DNA from 2 places in the Methylophilus luteus genome. Region 1 is predicted to be linked to the other one. Evidence: predicted binding sites of a transcription regulator. Region 1 holds the regulator's gene; the other holds the start of a gene.
What was found. The regulator FliA, encoded in region 1, starts transcription of late flagellar genes. The targets are predictions, from matches to a motif close to CTAAAGTTNNCNNAAANNNTGCCGATANNA.
Positions count from the first base shown of each region.

Region 2: a site for FliA is predicted at 2,362-2,391, ahead of ACFQ1Z_RS02110 (flagellin N-terminal helical domain-containing protein). Genes of this name have one in related genera too.

Region 1 covers NZ_JBHTKB010000001.1:837,064-841,120, reverse strand. Annotated here, with positions in the region: gene ACFQ1Z_RS03760 (sensor domain-containing protein) at 1-75, shown strand, start outside; gene ACFQ1Z_RS03755 (flagellar motor protein MotB) at 76-990, opposite strand; gene ACFQ1Z_RS03750 (flagellar motor protein) at 990-1,742, opposite strand; gene ACFQ1Z_RS03745 (RNA polymerase sigma factor FliA) at 1,742-2,479, opposite strand; gene ACFQ1Z_RS03740 (MinD/ParA family ATP-binding protein) at 2,496-3,299, opposite strand; gene flhF (flagellar biosynthesis protein FlhF) at 3,292-4,057, opposite strand, start outside.
Region 2 covers NZ_JBHTKB010000001.1:492,096-496,152, reverse strand. Annotated here, with positions in the region: gene fliD (flagellar filament capping protein FliD) at 1-912, opposite strand, end outside; gene ACFQ1Z_RS02115 (flagellar protein FlaG) at 946-1,287, opposite strand; gene ACFQ1Z_RS02110 (flagellin N-terminal helical domain-containing protein) at 1,363-2,160, opposite strand; gene aepX (phosphoenolpyruvate mutase) at 2,690-3,988, shown strand; gene aepY (phosphonopyruvate decarboxylase) at 4,004-4,057, shown strand, end outside.

The DNA.
Region 1 (4,057 bases):
TACCAGGGTTATCTGTTTGGCAAACCCATGCCGATAGCGCAGTTTGAAGCCAGCCTGGCCCAGGCGTTGCAGTGATCAGTCCAGGCCAGCACCTTTAGTACCGCTGGTGCCGGCAGCTGGTGCCAGCGTCGCCGACGGCGTGTCTTGCACTTCTGGCGCTGCCTGCAATGCCTGCTCGGCTTTAGGCAAGATCTCAAGTTGTGTGCTATTGGTGTTGTTGGCGGCCTGTTGCGCATTACTTTCAGCCGTCAGTATGCGGATGATGATGCGGTTATTCACCGATTGCGCCAGATTGTTTTCGCTGCTGGAAGCCGGTTTGGTATCAGCCAGGCCTATCGCCGACAGGCGCTTGCTGCTCACACCGCGTATGCCCAGAATAGCGGCCACACGCGCTGCCTGGGTGGCGGTGGTTTCCCAGCGCCTGGCTTCAGGGTTGGCGTCATCACTATACATATGGCGGTCTATATGGCCTTCAACCTGCACGGTGCGGTATTCATTCTTCAGCTGTTCGCCTATCAGCTTGATCACATAAGGGCCTTGCTCACTCAGCGCAGATTGGTCAGCCTTGAACAGTAAGTCACTGCGCAAGGTGATATCTATGCCGAATTCGCCCTGCAGGATAGCCACTTGCTTTTGATCTATCCAGAGCTCAAGCACATTGGCCAGCTGTTGACCGATGGCGCGCATTTTGTCGAGGTCACGCTGCTTTTTTTCCTGGTATAGATAGTTGAGCGGCAACGGTTTCAGCCTGGCGCTCTGGTTTTGCAGCGAGGAGGGCGTGTCTATGTTCATGCTAGGTGTCTGGCCAGGTTTGCCCTGAAAAGCGGTGACCACCGAACTCGACAATGCCTGGTATTTATTCAGGTTGATGCTGGAAGTGGCATACATGACCACAAAAAACGCGAACAGCAACGTGATGAAGTCGGCATAGGAAATCAGCCACCGGTCGTGGCTGTCATCGTCATCGTCGTGGATCTTGCGCCGGTACATCACGACTCCCTGAGGCGCAAATAGGCTTCCAGGCGTTCGCTGACCAGTTTCGGGTTATCGCCTCTGGCAATAGACACCCAGGCATTCAGCAGCATCTCGCGGCGCGAGAGCTCGTGCTGTATATGGCCCTTGAGTTTGTTGGCGATAGGCAGGAACACCAGGTTGGCCAGCGCGACACCATAAATGGTCGCCACGAAAGCCACGGCGATGCCGCTACCGATCTTGGCCGGGTCTGACAGGTTTTCCATAACATGGATCAGGCCGAGCACGGCACCTATGATGCCCACGGTAGGCGCATAGCCACCGGCCGCAGACCAGATCTTGGCTGCATCACGTTCCTGCACTTCAAAATAATACATATCGATGGCGCAGACTTCGCGTATGCGGTCAGCTGGCGTGCCATCCACTAATAGCTGCAGGCCTTTGCGCACAAATGGGTCTTGCTCGCGCTTGATCTGGCTTTCCAGCGATAACACGCTTTCTTTACGCGCTTGCTGGCTCCACTGGTTGATACGCTGCGCCAGTTTGTGCCTGTCATCTTCAGGCAGCACAAAAACCCAGCGCAGCATGCGCAGGCCTTTGATAAATGATTTGAGTTCGCTTTGCAGCAGCACGGCACCGATAGTGCCCAGCATCACCACCATAAAGGCGGCCGGTTGCAGCAGCGACTTAAGGTGTCCGCCTTCCAGGGTCTGTCCCAGCACCAGGCCGGCGAGCGCGATCAGTAGCCCTGCCAGGCTGCCCCAATCCATTACGACACTCCGGTCCAGGATTTATCACGCATAGAAGCACGCAAGCGGGCCACGGCCTGGCTATGCAGCTGGCATACGCGTGATTCAGACACATTCATGATGGCGCCTATCTCTTTCAGGTTCAGTTCCTGTTCGTAGTAAAGGCCCATCAGCATTTTTTCGCGTTCCGGCAAATGGTCTATCGAGTCTATCAATGCCTCGCGGAAATCACTTTCCAGCAGAGATTTGACCGGGTCATTGCTGTCATCGTCGACAAAGCGGTCCAGGAAGTGTTCGCCACCGCCTTCATCATCGTGAAAATCTTCGTAGTAGATCAACTGGTGACCCTGACAGTCACTCAACACATCGTAGTAGTCTTCAAGACTGAAGTTCATGTGTTTGGCGATTTCGGATTCGGTAGGTGGGCGGCCTAGTTTTTGTTCCAGTTGCTGTACCGCTACCTCGATATCGCGCATATTCTTGCGGATACCGCGTGGCAGCCAGTCGGCGCCGCGTAACTCGTCCAGCATGGCACCACGCACACGTTGCGAGGCATAGGTCTCGAACTGTGCGCCATGCGTGTCTTCATAACGCTGGATCGCATCCATCAGGCCTATCATGCCAGCCTGCACCAGGTCATCAACTTCCACGCAGGAAGGCAATTTGGATTTCAGCTGGTAGGCCATTCTCTTGACCAGGCCGCTATGCTGCTTGAGCATCTGGTCGGTATTGTTGGTTTTGCCTTTAGCGGTATACATGTTTTCCCTCTTTACTCTAGGCAGCAGCCAGTGACGACGTCGTTAAACGTTGTTGTTCCAGACTTCTGGCAACGGCTTTAAATGCCATTGCAGACTGTGTTGCCGGAGTTGGCTCCGCTGCCAGACGGTTTTTCAAACCGGTGGCTGGCTGGGCCTTTTGCATGGATTTGCTCTCCGGGATAGCGCCGAGAAAACCCAGGGAGATGCCCAGGAACTGCTGGCAGACCTGGTTCAGGCGCATGAAATACTGCTGGCCTTGTTCATGCGTGGCATCTGTGACTACCACGCTCAAAGGCAGCTGGCCATGCTGCTGGCAAATACGCTTGATGGAGGTATATGCCGATTTGATCGCTTCATCATGGCGTTCCATCTGCAGCACCAGGCTATGCTGGGCCATCACGGGCAAGACTAAGCTCTGGTCACTGGTGTCTAATAATGCTTCTATCATCACGGTATCGTAGTCATACGCAAGTTGCTTCACTATACCGTCGAGCTCGCTTTTTAAATCGGCGGATAAAGGCGAGGTTAATGCGTCAGTTTCTGTCAGGCTGGCCAGATCATAGCCTTGCGGGTGTTTGACCACGGCGCGGCTCAGGTTGCTTTTGCGCATGGCTACTGCCTGCAATGTGCATTTGGTCATGGGCCGCTGCTGGGCCTGTATCAGCAACACGCGCTTGCCTGGGGTGGCCATGCTGGCCGCCAGCTGGCTCAACCAGCTGTCAGCAGGCTGGCCATTGGCCGCCATCACACTGATCATGCGTGCAGATGATCTGGCCATGATACGGCGCAGGCCATCGGCCTGGTCATGGTAATTAAACATGGTGCTGCTCTCCCTGCGCCTGCATCATGCTCGAGATCACCAGTGGCAACTCTTCATCCAGGTATTGGTAGGGCAGGCTGGCCTGGTGTGGGGTTAACACTCTTTCAACCAGGGCGTGTTTATTCGCCACTTCTATATCTTCCGGCACGCGTTGGCCGCCGGTGGTGTAGTACAGGCGCATGCGCTCACGGATCAATACATCCAGCACATTGCCTATGGCTGCGGCTTCGTCCAGTTTGGTGACTATGCAACCGGCGATATCATGTTTTTTGTAGCTGCGCATCACATCGGTCAGGGTTTCACCGGTTGAAGTCGCATTCAGGCACAACAGTTTCTGTATAGGCGTTTCAGCGCGGCTCAGCATGGAGAGCTGCTCGGTCACTGCCTGGTCACGCTGACTGACACCGACAGTGTCTATCAGTATCATGTGTTTGCCTTTGAGCTCGTTGAGCGCGATCTTCAGGTCTTCTTCATCTTTCACCGCGTGTACCATCACGCCCAGGATCTTGCCGTAGATACGCAATTGCTCGTAACCGCCGATACGGTAGCTGTCTGTGGTGATCAGGCCTAGGTTCTGGGTGCCGTGTTTCATCACATAACGGGCTGCCAGTTTGGCCGTGGTGGTCGTTTTGCCGACACCGGTAGGGCCAACTAGCGCATACACACCGCCTTTATCCAGCAATGCATCTTCATCATCCAGCGTATGCAGGTTGCGGCTGATGACTTCTTTAGCCCAAATAGGTGCCTTCTGCACATCG
Region 2 (4,057 bases), 340 kb from region 1:
ATTCAGCTTGTTATAGGCATCGACAAAATTCTGCACCGACGCCTGTATGGTGTCAGTATCGGTAGAGATCTCGAGGGTGGCATTGACACTGGTGATGGATTTCAGGTTTAAAGTCACGCCCTGGATCACATCATTCAAGGTATTGCTAGGCTTGCTGATACTCAGGCCATCCACCGTCAGCAGTGCATTCTGTGCACCCACCAGCTGGGTCATGTTCTTGCCTGCACCTACTGTACTCAAAGGGTCATACGCCAGTGCGGATAAACCAGTGCCATCAGTGCTATTGCCATCGGTGTCAGTGACATCGATTTTCAGGCTGTTGACGGCGCCGGTGTCTTTTGAAGTGATCACCAGGCGGTTACCGCTGCCATCATTGACGATAGAAGCCGAGACTGAAGCATTCTTGGCATTGATGGCATCGCGTATGCCGGACAAGGTATTGTTGGTGCTGTCTATGGTGATACTCAGCGCCTGCTTGTCTGCGTTGGCAGTAAAGCTGGCAGGGCTGGCAGTATAGGTACCAAAAGAAATATTCAGCGTGCCGGTGCCTATGATATCGGTCGCACTGGCATAAGCTGAAGTCGCAAGTTTTTGTGAGGTGGCCAGCTGGGTGACAGCGATGCTGTAGCTGCCGTTTGCCGCGGTGCCGTCAGCAGTGGCCGCAAGGCTGCTACTGTCAGTCAACTTGGCAGATTGTGCGGTGAATTTGGCAGCTGTTGCCAGTTTATCAACCGCGGCCTGAAAAGTACTTAAACCGCTTTTCAAAGTGCCATAAGCGGTGAGTTTGGTATTGTATGAGCTGACTTGTGTCTTGATCTGTGTGATGGGCTGTTGCTCAAGCGTCATCAACCCGGTGACTATCGAGTCAATTGCCAGACCGGATGCACCGGTTGTTGATGTAATTGAAGCCATCTTTTAATCTCCAGACACGTTTAAACAGTTGCCCTAGACTGCCTGCCTGATCACCAGACCACGCAACTTATCCAGGGTTTTACTGATCGCTAGTACTTCTTCATTCGGGATCTGGCGCAATACTTTTTGTGTTTCAGTATCCACTACCTTTACCACGATGCGATCAGACTCATCATCAATCGAAAACTCTATGGTTTGCAATGCGGGCGCAACATACTCGTTCAACTTGTTCACCGCGCCTGTCAAAGTTGCCTTATCCAACACATCAGCAGCTTTTTGCTCACCACTTCCAGCATACTTCACCAACTTAAGACTGTTTACAGCAGCCAGTCCGCTTACCGGACGCCCGCCTATTCCATCTATAGATTGACTCATGATTGTGCTCCTTCTGCTTAACCTAAATCCACAGAGAGTGCTCTCTGTGGATCAGGATTCGACTGGTTTAGGGAATTAACCTCTTAACAGTGTCATCACTTGGTTAGGCAGCTGGTTAGCTTGAGCCAACATCGCTGTACCTGCTTGTTGCAGAATCTGTGCACGTGTCATCTTCGCTGTTTCTGAAGCAAAGTCAGCATCCATGATACGAGACTTGGCAGCAGACATGTTCTCAGAAGAGATTTGCAGGTTGCTGATCACAGATTCAAAACGGTTCTGGTAAGCACCCAATGTCGCACGGTTGGTGTTTACTGTATCCAGTGCCGCGTCGATCGCTGTCAGTGCTGCAGAAGCCGCAGAAGCTGTAGACAGTGAACCAGCCATACTTACAGCAGCTACTGAGCTTACGCTGATAGTGTCAGAAGCGTCAGCACCAACCTGGAACTGATAACCCTTACCTAATGCAGCTTCGCCGTTAAACTTGGTGGCGGTGCTCAAACGTGTCAATTCTTCTTTCAGTTGTGAATATTCAGCGTTCAGGTTTGCACGGTCACCAGAGCTGTATGAACCGTTAGCTGCCTGTACAGCCAATTCACGCATACGTTGCAGAGCATCTGTACCTTTAGCCAAACCACCTTCAGCAGTTTGCAGGAAAGAGATCGCGTCGTTAGAGTTACGGATCGCAACATCCATACCGCGCACTTGTGCGTCCATACGTGTTGCAATTGCCAAGCCAGCGGCGTCATCTTTAGAGCTGTTGATACGCAGACCTGAAGACAAACGTTGAATCGATTGATTCATGCTTGATTGTGAAGTGCTCAGGTTACGTTGAGCGTTTAAAGATGCAATGTTTGTGTTAATTACAGCAGCCATGTTATTTCTCCTTGAGAGTCGTATATCCAGTTAAGTGTCAAATCGTCGTATTACTATTACTTCAACGCTGATTCGCTTACTACTTACTAAATCTTGCTAATTCATCGTTGTTGAATATGTTATCGACCGCTTCGGAAATTTCTTTAATGTTGCATTTAAAATTTCTTTTTTACATCTTTACATCGGTCGAGCACTTGTTTCTGTTAACGACGGCTCTCAGGAGTTCTTTAGCCCTTTTAAAAATTTCTGCAGTTTTAGAATCCACCACTTATGAATCCAACCTGCCCTATTCTAAATACAGCCCGCGCAAATCCATTTGCGGAGTTAGCCGTGAATCACCTCTTAATTTATTTAACTAGCGGCTTCAATATCTACCGGTAAAAACAACCTTATATATAGATAAGGATTTAAAGGTACTTTAAGGCGTTTTTCACACAATCGATTTGCTGCCCTGCATTTCATAATTCCTATAGATGTTCAACCGGCCTTTCCGGCTGAGGTGAACAAGGCATATATATAGGAGTGTTGCATGGCATCAGTTTATGTAGGTATGACGGTAGATATTCTGCACCACGGGCATATCAATATCATCGAGCAGGCGAGAAAGTATGGCGATGTGACCATAGGTTTATTGTCCGATGCGGCAGTGGCAGATCACAAACGTCTGCCCTACCTGACATACGACCAGCGTAGATCCATTGTTGAGAACATCCGCGGCGTGGTCAATGTGGTGCCGCAGGAAGAATGGGATTACGCGCCCAACCTGCTCAAATACAAACCTGACATCATGGTGCATGGCGATGACTGGCTGGATGGCCCGCTGTTGCCTTACCGCGAACGCGCGCGTGCCGCCCTGGCTGAATACGGCGGCCACCTGATAGAGATCCCTTACACGCGCGGCATTTCTTCCAATGAGATGCTGGGCCAGATACAGACCCTGGGCACCACCCCGGATATACGCCGCCGCACCCTGAAAAGATTGCTGGCCGCCAAACCTATCTCCAGATTTATTGAAGCGCACAACCCTATCTCTGCCCTGATCGCCGAACATGCGATCGCCCAGCGCAATGGCAAGAACTGCCAGTTCGATGGTTTCTGGTCCAGCTCGCTGACCGATTCCACCGCGCGCGGCAAGCCGGATATTGAAGCGGTAGAGATCAACAGCCGCCTTTCCAATATCAACGATATTTTTGATGTGACCACCAAGCCACTGGTGATGGACGCAGATACCGGCGGCAAACTGGAGCACTTTGAACTGAATGTGCGCAGCATGGAGCGCCTGGGTATCTCCGCCACCATTATTGAAGACAAGATAGGGTTAAAAAAGAACTCGCTGTTTGGTAATGAAGTAGCGCAGTTGCAGGATGACATACAACCGTTCTGCGACAAGATCGCCGCCGGCCGTGCCGCCCGTGTCAGCGATGACTTTATGGTGATCGCCAGGATAGAAAGCCTGATCCTCGACAAAGGCATGGAAGATGCCGTCACCCGTGCCCAGGCTTATGTAGGGGCCGGCGTGGACGGCATCATGATACACAGCCGCCAGAAATCGCCGGATGAAGTGTTCGAGTTTGCCAAGATATTCAAATCCGAGTTCCCGACCACGCCATTGGTATGCGTACCTACCAGCTATTGCACGGTGACCGAAGAAGAACTGGCCGCGCGTGGCTTTAACCTGGTGATCTACGCCAACCATATGATGCGTGCGGCTTACCCGGCCATGCAGCGTACTGCCATCGAGATCCTCAAGAATGGCAGGACCGCAGAAGTCGAATCTGAACTGATGTCCATCAACGATGTACTGTCGCTGATTCCCGGCACTAAATAACAAGGAGCAAGCCTGATGATAGAAGCTGGTGCATTTCTGGAAGCGCTGCAACACGCAGGTGTGCAGTTT